DNA from 3 places in the Janthinobacterium sp. MP5059B genome. Region 2 is predicted to be linked to each of the others. Evidence: predicted binding sites of a transcription regulator. Region 2 holds the regulator's gene; each other region holds the start of a gene.
What was found. Region 2 encodes LexA, which represses DNA repair genes until DNA is damaged. Its sites were predicted from a motif close to ACTGTATNNNNATACAGT; they were not measured.
Positions count from the first base shown of each region.

Region 1: recA (recombinase RecA) is a predicted target of LexA. The motif match lies at 2,301-2,318, and genes of this name have one in related genera.
Region 3: dinB (DNA polymerase IV) is a predicted target of LexA. The motif match lies at 2,801-2,818, and genes of this name have one in related genera.

Region 1 covers NZ_LRHX01000016.1:993,485-998,037, forward strand. Annotated here, with positions in the region: gene JAB1_RS29670 (hypothetical protein) at 131-340, shown strand; gene recX (recombination regulator RecX) at 424-879, opposite strand; gene recA (recombinase RecA) at 1,107-2,210, opposite strand; gene JAB1_RS21550 (response regulator transcription factor) at 2,452-3,186, shown strand; gene JAB1_RS21555 (sensor histidine kinase) at 3,183-4,553, shown strand, end outside.
Region 2 covers NZ_LRHX01000016.1:15,542-20,094, forward strand. Annotated here, with positions in the region: gene rplI (50S ribosomal protein L9) at 1-177, opposite strand, end outside; gene rpsR (30S ribosomal protein S18) at 205-495, opposite strand; gene priB (primosomal replication protein N) at 521-820, opposite strand; gene rpsF (30S ribosomal protein S6) at 841-1,230, opposite strand; gene lexA (transcriptional repressor LexA) at 1,506-2,141, shown strand; gene JAB1_RS17200 (cystathionine gamma-synthase family protein) at 2,208-3,449, opposite strand; gene purF (amidophosphoribosyltransferase) at 3,493-4,553, opposite strand, start outside.
Region 3 covers NZ_LRHX01000009.1:118,263-122,815, forward strand. Annotated here, with positions in the region: gene JAB1_RS12425 (TonB-dependent receptor) at 1-444, shown strand, start outside; gene JAB1_RS12430 (recombination-associated protein RdgC) at 581-1,477, opposite strand; gene dinB (DNA polymerase IV) at 1,596-2,750, opposite strand; gene JAB1_RS12440 (S9 family peptidase) at 2,924-4,553, shown strand, end outside.

The DNA of each region.
Region 1 (4,553 bases), 980 kb from region 2:
CTTCTACGAACAGCAACCGCACCTGCGGCGCCGCAAAAACCCTAAAAGTGTAGCACACTGGGCGCTGGTTGCGCCGCAACATAATTTTTCATTGCTTCGATAAAAACATTTCAAAGCATAAAGAATACACATGGAAATTCACACCGTTATCACGGATGGTGATGATAGATATGGCCGATGGATGCCGCGAAATACCTCAGATTGCCGCGCCGGCCCAGCCGACAGCAGCGCGGCCAAGCCCGGCCCCATGCAGCGCAACAATATGCCATCCGATTGCCAGGCGGATGGCAAGGAAAGTGAACTTACCAGTAAAACAATGATCTGGAGCGAGCTTGCCTGACAAGCAAGGTACAGGGCAGCCCTGAACTGTTGCAGATGGAACACAGCGAGACCAGGGCCAGCTGGACGGTCAGCGGCGCGCACCTAGTCGTCCTCGGGCTCCAGTCCCTTCAAGGCCACCTGCACGGCACGCTGGGAAAAACCGCGCTGCATCAGGAAGCGCATCTGCTTGTTGCGCTGCTCGGCATCCTGCGCCACCTCGCCAAATTTGCGGCGCCACACCTCGCAGGCGCGCGCAACCTCCCCTTCGGCCAGGCCCGCCTTGAGTTCCTGCAAGGCCTCGCCCCCGATGCCGTGGCTTTGCAATTCCGCCATGATGCGGCTATTGCCGAAACGGGCCGAGCGGCGGTGGATCAGCGACTCGGAAAAACGCTCCTGCGACAGCCAGTTCGCTTGCTCCAGGCTGTCGAGCAAGGCTTCCACATCATCGCCCTCCTGCGCATGGCGCTGCAGCTTGCGCCGCAATTCCATGCGACTATGTTCGCGCATCGACAGAAAGCGTAGCGCCCTGCCTTTCAGGCTTAGTTGTACTGCGGCCATACACCCACCTTGTCTTTCATTCCACAATCAAGCCATCCAAACACAATCGCCGCCCGGCGCAACAGCGCGGGACGGCGATCGTGGTCATACTATGCGGCGAGCCGCGCGTAGGTCGGATTAGGCCCCTTGGGCCGTAATCCGACAACATTGTTGGCGTCTGCTCCGACAACATTGTTGACGTCTGTGGTGTTGTCGGATTACGCGCGGCTTTGCCGCGCTAATCCGACCTACTCTGCCTTGGCTTCCGCAGCCTTGGCGGCCTTGTCGGCGGCTTTATCCGCTTTTTCCGGCTTTTCAGCGGCCAGCGGCGGCAGTTCGCGCACGCCCAGCGAAGCACGGACCTTGTTTTCGATTTCGCGGGCCAGCGCCGGACGCTCTTGCAGGAAGGCACGGGCGTTGTCCTTGCCCTGGCCGATGCGTTCGCCGTTGTAGCTGTACCACGAACCGGATTTTTCCACGATCTTGGCATCCGAGCCCAGGTCCAGGATTTCGCCTTCGCGCGAGGTGCCGGCGCCGTACAGGATGTCGAAGTGCGCTTCCTTGAACGGTGGCGCGATCTTGTTCTTGACGACCTTGACCTTGGTTTCGTTGCCGATCACTTCATCGCCGGACTTGATCGAGCCGGTGCGGCGGATATCCAGGCGCACGGAGGCGTAGAATTTCAGCGCATTGCCGCCGGTGGTCGTTTCCGGGCTGCCGAACATCACGCCGATCTTCATGCGGATCTGGTTGATGAAAATGACCAGGGTATTCGTGCGGTTGATGGAACCGGTCAGCTTGCGCAGGGCTTGCGACATCAGGCGCGCTTGCAAGCCTGGCAGGGAATCGCCCATGTCGCCTTCGATCTCGGCGCGTGGCGTCAGTGCGGCCACGGAGTCGATGACGACGAGGTCGACGCTGCCCGAACGCACGAGGGCGTCGCAGATTTCCAGTGCCTGCTCGCCCGTATCCGGTTGCGAGATCAGCAATTCATGCAGGTTCACGCCCAGCTTTTGCGCGTAACCGACATCCAGCGCGTGCTCGGCATCGATAAAGGCGCAGGTGCCGCCCAGTTTTTGCATCTCAGCGATGGTTTGCAGGGTCAGGGTGGTTTTACCCGACGATTCCGGACCGTAGATTTCCACCACGCGGCCACGCGGCAAACCGCCCACGCCCAGCGCGATATCGAGGCCGAGCGAACCGGTCGACACGACTTGCACTTCTTCGATCGCTGCGCTGGCATCCATGCGCATGACCGAACCTTTGCCAAACTGCTTCTCGATCTGCGCCAGTGCGGCGGCGAGCGCCTTGGCTTTTTCCGATGCGGGTACTACAGCTTTTTTATCGTCCATATGTTCTTTCAGCCGTTCTACAGTTGCGGATTCACGTGAATCCCGCAGCCTGCGATAGCGCCAGTGGGTTAAATTCTTTACACAGACAGTACTGTATAAAAAAACAGTGATCAATGCAAGCGGAACGTGGATTTGTTTTGAAACAGATCAATACAAGCCTGGTTTCTCACAAAAACTCGCCACCTTGCGGAAAATGAAACACAATACAAACTTCTACCGCCGCAAGCATAGGAAGTGCACCATGCGTATTTTACTTGCCGAAGATGACAGCGTGCTGGCCGATGGCCTGACCCGCTCGCTGCGCCAGTCCGGTTATGCGATCGACTACGTCAAGACGGGCCAGGAGGCCGATACGGCCCTGTCCACCCAGGAATTCGACTTGCTGATCCTCGACCTGGGCCTGCCCAAGATGTCCGGCCTGGAAGTGCTGCGCCGCCTGCGCGCGCGCGCCTCGCTGCTGCCGGTGCTGATCCTGACGGCCGCCGATTCCATCGAGCAGCGCGTGAATGGCCTCGACCTCGGTGCCGATGATTATATGGCCAAGCCGTTCGCCTTGTCGGAACTGGAGGCAAGAGTGCGCGCCCTGACGCGCCGCGGCGCCGGCGGCGGCGCCACCATCATCAAGCACGGCCCCCTCAGCTACGACCAGGTGGGGCGCAGCGCCTACATCAACGACCAGATGCTCGACCTGTCGGCGCGCGAACTGGGCTTGCTGGAAATCCTGCTGGGCCGCACCGGCCGCCTCGTCTCGAAAGAACAACTGGTCGACCACCTGTGCGAATGGGGCGAAGAAGTGTCGAACAACGCCATCGAAGTGTATGTGCACCGCCTGCGCAAGAAGATCGAGGTGGGCGGCGTGCGCATCGCCACCGTGCGTGGCCTCGGCTATTGCCTGGAAAAATACTCGGAAGCGGCGCGCCTGAACGCCGAAGCGGGCGAATCGGCAAGCCCGGCCAGCGGACCCGCCAGCAAGTGAAGGTGCGCGAGGCGCCAGCAGACGAAGCGGACGACGACGACTGGTTCGAGCCGCCGACCACGGAGCAGGACGACACCATCGAGCATTCGCTGTTTGGCGAAATCCTCGACTGGATGCTGGCGCCCTTGCTGCTGCTGTGGCCGATGAGCATCGCCATCACCTATCTGGTGGCCAAGGGCATCGCCAATCAGCCGTTCGACCATGCGCTGGAAGACAGCGTGACCGTGCTCACGCAGCAGGTCAAGCAGGCCGACGGCGCCATGCTGCGCCGCGTGCCGGAAAAGAACAGTAACAACAAGGGGCGCGACTTCCTGCGCGGCGACGATATCGACACCCTGTATTACCTGGTGGTGGGTCCGCGCGGCGAATACCTCGACGGCGACCGCGATTTGCCGCCGCCGCAGGACCCCGACAAATACCGCAGCGGCATGGTGCTGTTTCGCAACGACACCATCCATGGCACGCCCGTGCGCGTGGCGTTCAGCTATCTCGACATTCCGTCCAGCAACAACGACGAGCCGCAGCGCGCGCTGGTGCAGGTGGCGGAAACCCTGGAAAAACGCGCCCAGCTGGCCAATGAAATCATCAAGGGCGTGATCTTGCCGCAGTTCATCATCCTGCCCGTGATCCTGGCCCTGGTCTGGTTTGCCCTGGCGCGCGGCCTGTCGCCGCTGGCGCAATTGCAGGAACGCATACGCGCCCGGCCGCCTGACGATTTATCGCCCATCGAATCGGGCCAGGTACCCGAGGAAATCACGCCGCTGGTCGGTTCGCTCAACGAGATGCTGGCGCGCCTGTCGTTGTCGATCGACATGCAGAAGCGCTTCATCGCCGATGCCGCGCACCAGATGAAAACGCCGCTGGCCGGCATGCGCATGCAATCCGAGCTGGCGCTGCGCCAGACCGACCACGACGAGATCCACCGCTCGCTGCTGCAACTGGCGAAAAGTTCGGAAGCGGCCACGCGCCTGGTCAACCAGCTGCTGGCCCTGGCGCGCGCGGAAAACCAGCCTCAGGCGGGCACGGCGTTCGAACCGATCGAGCTGAGCGAACTGGCGCGCGGCGTGGTGCAGGACTGGGTGCAAGCCTCGTTTGCCCAGCATATCGACTTGGGCTTCGAGCAGCCCGCCTATGCGATCATGATTTCCGGCAATGCCATGATGCTGCGCGAGCTGCTGAGCAACCTGATCGACAATGCCCTGCGCTACACGCCGTCGGGCGGCAGCGTCACGGTGCGCGTGCGCAGCACCCTGGAACTGGCCATCCTGGAAGTGGAAGATACGGGCCCCGGCATACCGCAAGCCGAGCGGGCCCACGTCTTCGAACGCTTTTATCGCATTCTCGGCAGCAATGTCGACGGTAGCGGC
Region 2 (4,553 bases):
GGCAGCAGCTTTTTCCAGCTCGGCGCGCTTGACTTCGAATTCAGCCACAGCGGTTGCCGTAGCACGACGTGCCAGGCGTTGCGGGATCAGGAAGTTACGTGCGTAACCGTCTTTGACTTTGACGACTTCGCCGAGGTTACCGACGTTAACAACTTTTTCTAACAGAATGATTTGCATAGTTCTTCTCCAGGAATATCTGACCGATTAAGCGTGGTGCAGATCGGTGTATGGCAGCAGCGCGAGGAAGCGAGCGCGCTTGATTGCGGTGTCAACTTGGCGCTGGTAGTGCGCTTTGGTACCGGTCAGGCGTGCTGGCATGATCTTGCCGTTTTCTTGGACGAAGTCTTTCAGCGTGTCGACGTCTTTGTAGTCGACTTGCTCAACGTGAGCTGCGGTGAAGCGGCAGAACTTCTTGCGTTTGAACAACGGGTTTTGCTGTTTGCGTTTTTCTTTAAGCTTGAGCTTATTTTTGTCGAACTTTTTACCGAATGCCATGTCAGGCTCCTGTATCTAAAATGCGCTAGTCAGAATTGACTGCACTAAAATCAATGATGTGAAACACCAAACTCTTGCTGTTGCGGCTCTTCCTGGCCAGGAAACCCGTGAACTGATATACCCCGCCCAAGCTTGCCTGACTGAACCTGCCTGAAATTTCGCCAGCGGCTAGCGCGGCAACATCAAACTCGGTCAAACGGGCAATCCCTGCTTCCATCTGCTGCGAACTGTGTTGCAATACTGCATTCACAATCGGCAGCCCTGCCGGGGTATAGCGCAATATTTCGCGCTCGGCAATGATGGCGGTTACTTGTAGCTGGTTCAGCGCACGATCCTGGTCAAGAATTAAGCTGCTGCTGCGGCTGGAGCGGCTGCTGGTGCTTCGGTGCGGTGGCTTTTGGCCGCGTCTTCGCGTTGTACCGATTTCATCATCGGCGAAGGAGCTGTTTCAGCTTTCTTCATTTTAACGGTCAGGTGACGCAACACGGCATCATTGAATTTGAATGCTGTTTCCAACTCGACCAGGGTCTCGTTGTCGCATTCGATGTTCAGGCAGATGTAGTGTGCTTTAGGCAGCTTTTGGATCGAGTAAGCCATTTGACGGCGGCCCCAATCTTCCACGCGGTGAACCGAACCGCCGCGGGTGGTTACGCTGGCTTTGTAGCGTTCGATCATCGCGGGCACTTGCTCGCTTTGGTCCGGATGGACGATAAAGACTATTTCATAATGACGCATGCAAACTCCTTCAGGTCGGATTGATAATCGCCCACCCCGGCGTCAAGACGGGTGTGGGAAGGTCAGCCGAAGATTATAACCGCCTTTTGCAAACGTTTCAATCATTCCTTCCACAAGCGCCCGAAAAGCCCGCGCGCCGCCGTGCTTTCCGCCCCTGGACAAGTATTTCTTGCGAAATTCGCCTAAAACACGGAAATCCCCTTGCATAGTGGGCGATACTGTACAAAAATACAGACTGTTCATATAGACAGCATTTTAGTATGCACCCACCGCTCATGATCAAGCTGACAGCACGACAAGAACAAATCCTGAACCTGATCAAGGACGCGATTGAAAACACGGGCTTTCCTCCCACCCGTGCCGAAATCGCCAATGAACTGGGTTTCAAATCGGCCAACGCGGCCGAAGAGCATTTGCAGGCCCTGGCCCGCAAGGGCGCGATCGAGATTTCTCCCGGCACCTCGCGCGGCATCCGCCTGATCGGCGCAGCCGCTGAAGCCCTGCCATCGAAACTGCCGGCAGCGCTGCTGATGTCGCTGCCCCTGATCGGCCGGGTGGCGGCAGGCTCGCCCATCCTGGCGCAGGAAAACCTGGAAGCGAGCTACAACGTGGACCCCGCCCTGTTTTCTGCCAAGCCCGACTTCCTGCTGAAGGTGCGCGGCTGGTCCATGCGCGACGCCGGCATCATGGATGGCGATTTACTGGCCGTCAAGAAGGTCGATAGCGCCAAGAATGGCCAGATCGTCGTCGCCCGCATCGGCGACGAAGTCACCGTCAAGCGCTACAAGAAAACGGGTTCCGTCATCGAATTGCTGCCGGAAAACCCCGACTTCAAGGTCATTACCGTATCGCCGGAAGATGAATTCGCCCTGGAAGGTTTGGCGGTAGGCTTGATGCGCAGCTGGCATTGAACCACCGCATGTAAAAAGGGCCGCAACAGCATGACTGTTGCGGCCCTTTTTTATTTCCCAGGCGTTTTATGCATCCAGGGCGCTACGGAAATCCTCGAGCAAGTCCGCCTCATCCTCGATACCGACGGAGACGCGGATCAGGGATTCGGCGATGCCCATGCTGGCGCGGCGCTCGGCGCCCATCTCGTAAAAGATCGTGTGGGCGACGGGAATGACCAGGGTGCGGGTGTCGCCGAGATTGCTCGCTGGAATGGCAAGATTGAGACGATTGAGGAAATCGAAGCAATCGATGCCATCCTTCAGCTCGAAGCTGAACAGCGAGCCATAGCTGCGGAACAAATCCGTCGCCAGCGCGTGCTGCGGATGCGAGGCCAGGCCCGGGTAATGCACGGCCGCTACCCGCGGGTCGGCGGCCAGCATGGTGGCCAGCGCCAGGGCGTTCGAGCAGGTGCGGTCCATGCGCAAGGCCATGGTTTCCGCGCCGACGGCGATATGGTGCGCCGCCTCCGGACCCAGGGATGCGCCGAAATCGCGCAAGGCCTTGGCGCGGATTTGCGCGATGCCCCACTGCGCCGGCGCCGCCTTCTTGTAATTGTCGAAAATGTTCGGATACTGCGTCCAGTCGAACACGCCCGTGTCCGTCAAGCTGCCGCCCAGGGCATTGCCGTGGCCGCCGATGGATTTTGTCAGCGCATTGACCACCAGACCCGCGCCCACGGCTTTCGGGCGGAACAGGTAGGGCGTCGTCATGGTGTTGTCGACGATGTACAAAATGCCGCGTTCCTTGCACAACGCGCCGATCTTCGCCAGGTCGGCGATCTGCGTGCGCGGATTGGCGATGGTTTCGACAAACACGATGCGCGTTTGCGGCGTGATGGCGGCGGCCACATTGGCCACGTCCGTGGCGTCGACGAACGACACGGCGACGCCCTGCCCCGTCACCGTTTGCCACAGGCTGTTGGTGTTGCCAAACAAAAAGGCCGACGACACGACATGGTCGCCGGCGCGCAAGAGCGCCTGCACCACGGCGCCGATGGCGCCCATGCCGGTGGCGAAGCACAGCGTGGCGACGCCGTCTTCCATCTTGTTGACCTTGTCTTCCAGCGCGGAGACGGTCGGATTGCCCTGGCGGCCGTAGCGGAAGCCGGGCTCCTTGCCCTGGAACACGGAAGCGAGCTGGCGCGCATCGCCGTAGCCGAAGGCAACGGAAGTATGCACGGGCTTGTGCAGGGAACCGTGCTCGATGCCCTTGCGGCGGTCGTTATGCAGGATGGTGGTGGTAAAGCCGTAGTTTTTTTTATCGTTCATGATCGCGGAGCAAAAAAAGCCCGGCGCTAGCCGGGCAAGATAATTACGCTTCTGTTGTCGCCAGGTTCAGGTTCAGCTGGGAACGCGGCGTATCTTCGGGCGCTGCCGCCTTCGGATGGTGGCGCGCATACTCCAGGCGGTCCAGGTATTCCTGCGACACGTCGCCCGTCACGTACACGCCATCGAAGCACGACGCTTCGAAGTTGGTCAGGGCCGGGTTGACATCGGCGATGGCCTGCTTGAGCGCGCCGATATCCTGGTACACCAGGTAGTCGGCCGTGATTTCGCGGCACACTTCTTCCGTCGTGCGGCCATAGGCGATCAGTTCGTCGCGCGTCGGCATGTCGATGCCGTACACGTTCGGGTAGATCACCGGAGGCGCAGCCGAGGCGAAGATGACTTTCGTCGCGCCCGCTTCGCGCGCCATCTGCACGATTTCACGGCTGGTGGTACCGCGCACGATGGAATCGTCGACCAGCAGCACGACCTTGTCCTTGAATTCGGACGGGATCGCGTTGAGCTTCTGGCGCACGGATTTCTTGCGCGCCGCCTGGCCCGGCATGATGAAGGTACGGCCGATATAGCGGTTCTTGATGAAGCCTTCGCGGTACTCGATGTTCAGCGCCATGGCCAGCTGGATGGCGGCCGGACGCGAGGAATCGGGAATCGGCATGACCACGTCGATATGCACGCCTGGCAATTCGGCGCGGATCTTCTCGGCCAGGTACTCGCCCATTTTCAGGCGCGTGGCGTACACGGAGGCACCGTCGATGACGGAGTCAGGACGGGCCAGGTAGACGAATTCGAACACGCACGGGTTCAGGCTGGCATTGTCGGCGCATTGGGCGCTGTGCAATTGCTTGTCAGCATCGATGAAGACGGCTTCGCCGGGACCGATGTCGCGCACGAAGCGGAAGCCCATGCCTTCCAGGGCCACGGATTCGGAAGCGATCAGGTATTCCGGACCTTGCTCCGTTTCATTGATGCCCAGGCACAGCGGGCGGATGCCGTGCGGATCGCGGAAGGCCAGCAAGCCCACGCCGGCGATCTGCGCCACGGCGGCGTAACCACCCTTGACGCGGCGGTTCAGCACGGTAACGGCCT
Region 3 (4,553 bases), on a different contig from region 2:
ACCCACATGCTCAAGGCTGACTACACCGTGCCAGGCACCAAGAATCAGTGGACGACCAACATGAACTACTTCGGCATCACCGATGCAGTCACGTTCCGTAACCTGGTCAAGCTGAACATGAGCCTGGAAACCGGCAAACTGACCAGCACCATGGTTGTCAGCTATCGTAACGGCTACACCGATGCAGCCGCTTCGGTACTGAACGTCGATACCAGGAAACTGGAAACGATCCGTCTGGAAGTTCCTTCGTACACCACCGTCGATCTGCAAGGCCGCTATGCCTTCAACTCGGCTGTGACGCTGCGCGCTGGTATCAAGAACCTGTTTGACCGTGAACCGCCTCTGTCGCTGCGCGCTTCGTCGGGCCACCAGGTTGGCTTCGATCCACGCTACGCCGATCCAATGATGCGTTCGTTCTACTTCACCGGTAGCTACAAGTTCTAATTTGATGTCTTAAATTAGATTGTCCTGAAAGCGCCTTGCACCTCACCGTGCAAGGCGCTTTTTTTATGTTGCAACATATTGCACAGGCGAAAAAAAAGGAGCCGCAGCTCCTTTTTTTGTAGCAGCATGGCTGCTGTTACGCCGTCGCTTCGCCGCCCAATGCCTCGACCACGTCGGCCATCAGCTTGCTCAGTTCGCCCGTCATCAGCATCACGTCGCCGTCGAAACGTTCTTCGTCGTTCTTCGTGCTCGATTCCGTTTCCTTGATCACGTCCAGCGGCTTGACGCTCTTGATGGCCAGCGATTCCGTCAGCACGAACGAAATCTTGTCGTTCCACGTCATGGCCAGGCGCGTGCACTGCTTGCCGGCAGCGATGTGGCGGCGCACGTCGTCCGCTTCCAGCGTGTGGCGCACGTAGCGCACGGTGGCCTTGCTTTCGCCCGTGGCGCGCAATTCCGTATCCATGTCGACCGTGAAGCCGGCAGGCGCATCGTCGGCCTGCAGCCATTCCGTCATCACCGCCACGGGCGAGCGCTGCACGCGCAGGCTTTCCAGCGGCAGTTTGTCGACGGCTTTCAACAGCAGCTTGATGACTTCATCGGCTTTTGCCGGGCTGGCGGCATCGACCACCAGCCAGCCATTGACGGGGTCGATCCACGTCCAGACGTTGCTGCGGATGCTGAAGGCGCGCGGCAGCAACTCGTCGGCCACGCGCTCCTTCAATTCCTTCATGGCTTTCTTGCCAGGCGCAAAGCCTTGTGCTTCTTCCATCTCGGCAGCGCGGGCCTTGGCCACCTGATTGATGACGGTCGCTGGCAGCAGTTTCTTTTCCGTGCCCAGCAAGATCAGCATCTGCTTGTTGACCACGTGGACCAGGCCGCCGTTCGGGCGTGGCGTATCCCAGCCCTGGCGCATCAGATCCATGCTGGTCGCCGGCGTAAATTTGTTCGAGGACAAGGCCTCTTCCAGTTGTTCTGGCGTATAGGCCCATGGTGCGGGCAGGCGGTAAATCTGAAGATTCTTGAACCACATAGTTTTTGTCTTCCGTTTGTTTCAGTAGTGCCAGGGGAACGCCATTCTACACTTTCGACACGGGAATGCCGTCAAAAGCGCGGACTGGCGCGGTGTTGTTGATGCGTGGGGAATGCCGCTACAGGGCGGGAAACAGCTCCGCCTGGGCCGGCGCCTGCCGCGTCACGATGGCCGGGTCGGACAAGGTCGAGATGCGCACGCCCAGCAGGCGGATTTTCTTTTCAAATGGCACGCGCCGCAAGCAATCGCGGCTGGCGCGCAGGATGGCGGCGGCGTCCGCCGTGGCGCTGGGCAAGGTGATGTCGCGCGTGACGGTGCTGAAATCTTCGAAACGCAGCTTGATGCCCACCGTGCGCCCCGCCAGCGACTGCTTGTCGAGGTCGCCCGCCACGCGCGTGCACAGGCTTTCCAGCTTTTCCGACAGGGTGGCGCGGTCGCGCACCACCTGCAAGTCGCGCTCGAACGTCGTTTCGCGGCTGACGGACTTGGTTTCCCGGCTCGTCTGCACAGGCCGGTCATCGATGCCCAGCGCCGCCTGGCGCAGCCAGCCCGTGTACAAGTCGCCAAACTGCGTGCGCAGCATGGCCATGTCGGCCCGGGCCAGCTCGCCGATGGTGACGATGCCCAGGGCCTCCAGCTTGGCCGTCGCCTTCGGGCCGATGCCATTGATCTTTTTCGCCGGCAAGGGCCACACGCGCGCTTCGATATCCTCGGGCTGCAAAATGGTGAGACCGTCCGGTTTTTCCAGGTCGGAACAGATTTTCGCCAGCAATTTGTTCGGCGCCAGGCCAATCGAACACGACAGGCCCGTCGCCTCGGACACGGCCGCCTTCAGGCGCGCCGCCATGGCCGGCGCCTGCTCGCCATACTCCGTCAGATCGACATAGATTTCATCGATGCCCACGTTCTGGATGATGGGGCACAGCTGGGCCACGGCCTGCTTGAAGCGCGCCGAATACTCGCGGTAAGCTTCGAAATCGGCCGGCAACAGGATGCTGTCGGGCGCCAGCTTGGCCGCCTTCATGATGCCCATGGCGGAAAACACGCCAAACGCGCGCGCCGCATAGGTCGACGTGGTGACGACGCCGCGCCCCACATAATCGCGCATGCGCGCAAACTGCCGCGTGCCGTCTTCCTGCAGCACGGGCTGCTGCAAGCGCCCGCCGCCGATGACGACGGCTTCGCCGCGCAGTTCCGGATATTTTAATAGTTCCACGGAGGCAAAGAAGGCATCCATGTCCAGGTGGGCAATCCAGCGGCGGGTTTCAGGCAATGTAAGGGCAGATGTGGTCAAGGGCACCTCGCGGCGGGATGCTGTCGGATACTGTAATTATATACAGTATCACTGCAAATGTCCGTGGATGCAAGTTGAAACGCACAAGCACGGCGGTTGCTTTTCTCAATAGCAAGATTACAATCCTGACACAACTATGAAAGGGAATCGCCTTGTCCATCGCCCATCACGCTTCGCGCCGCCGGTCCGCCTGGTTATCCATCCTGCCGGCCCTGCTGCTGTCCACACTGGCGCCATCCGCGCTGGCCGACGCCACTACCACCGTTACCGCCGATGTCGCCACGGCCACCGCGCCTGTCGCCGCCAAGACGGCGTGGCAGGAAACGCGCCACGGCACGGTCGTCACGGACGACTACCGCTGGCTGCAAAAGAAAACCGATCCTGCCGTGATCGATTACCTGAATGCGGAAAACGCCTACACGGCCGCCGTCACGGCCCCGATCCAGCCGCTGGCCGACAAGGTGACTGCGGAGGTCAAGGGCCGCATGCAGGAAGTGGACCTGTCCGTGCCTGCGCGCCAGGGCAATTTCTACTATTACACGCGCACGGAAGCGGGCAAACAATACCCGATTCACTGCCGCCGCCCCGTCGGCACGAACGGCGCCTACGATGCGCAGGCGGCTGAGGAAATCTTGCTGGACCAGAATCAATTGGCCGAAGGCCAGAAGTTCTTTGCCGTGCGCGCATTCAGCATCAGCCCGAATGAACAGTTGCTGGCCTACACCACCGACACGACGGGTTTCCGCCAGTACGAGCTGCATGTCAAGGATTTGAAGACGGGCAAGTTGCTGGGCGATACCATGCCTCGAGTCACGTCCCTGGCCTGGGCGGCGGACAATGCCACCCTGATGCTGACGCAGGAAGACGCCACCACCAAGCGCGCGGACCGATTGTTCCGCCTGCCGCTGGGCGGCACCTTGCAGCAGGTCTACCACGAGCCAGTGGAACAGTTCGCCATCGGCGTGAGCCGCACGCGCGACCATCGCTACTTTGTGCTCACTGCGCGCAGTACGGATACGAGCGAAGTGCTGCTGTTGCCAACGAGCACGCCGCAAGGCAGCTTCCAGTCCGTGCTGAAGCGTGAAAAGGGCCACCGCTACAGCATCGAGCACCGCGACGGCCAGCTGTATATTCTGACCAACAAGGAGGCGAAGAATTTCCGTGTCGTCAGCGCGCCGCTGTCCGCGCCGCAGCCGAAGAACTGGAAGCCCGTCGTGCCGCACAACAAGGATGCCGTGATCCAGTCCATCGACGTCTTCCAGGGCTACCTGGTGGTGATGGAAAAGGCCCGTGCCCTGAACCGCGCGCGCATCCTTGATTTCGCGCATAAAAACTGGAAAACGGTGCAGTTCGACGACCCCGTCTATCTGGCAACATCCGTCGGTACGCCGGAATTTTCCTCCACGCAATTTCGCATGTCCTACCAGTCGCCCGTCACGCCGCCCACCGTCATCGACGTCAGCATGCAAGACGGCAAGCGCACGGTGCTGAAGCAGCAGGAAATCGTCGGCGGCTTTGACGGCAGCCGCTACACCACGCAGCGCCTGTGGGTGAAGGCGCGCGATGGCGTGCAAGTACCGCTGTGGATCGTCTACAAGAAAGGCGTCAAGCTCGACGGTTCCGCGCCGCTGCTGCTGTACTCGTATGGTTCGTATGGCATTTCCACGGAAGCCAGTTTTGCCATCAGCCGCATCAGCCTGCTGGACCGTGGCGTCATCTATGCGCAGGCGCATATCCGCGGCGGCACCGACATGGGCGAAGCCTGGCATGAAGACGGCATGC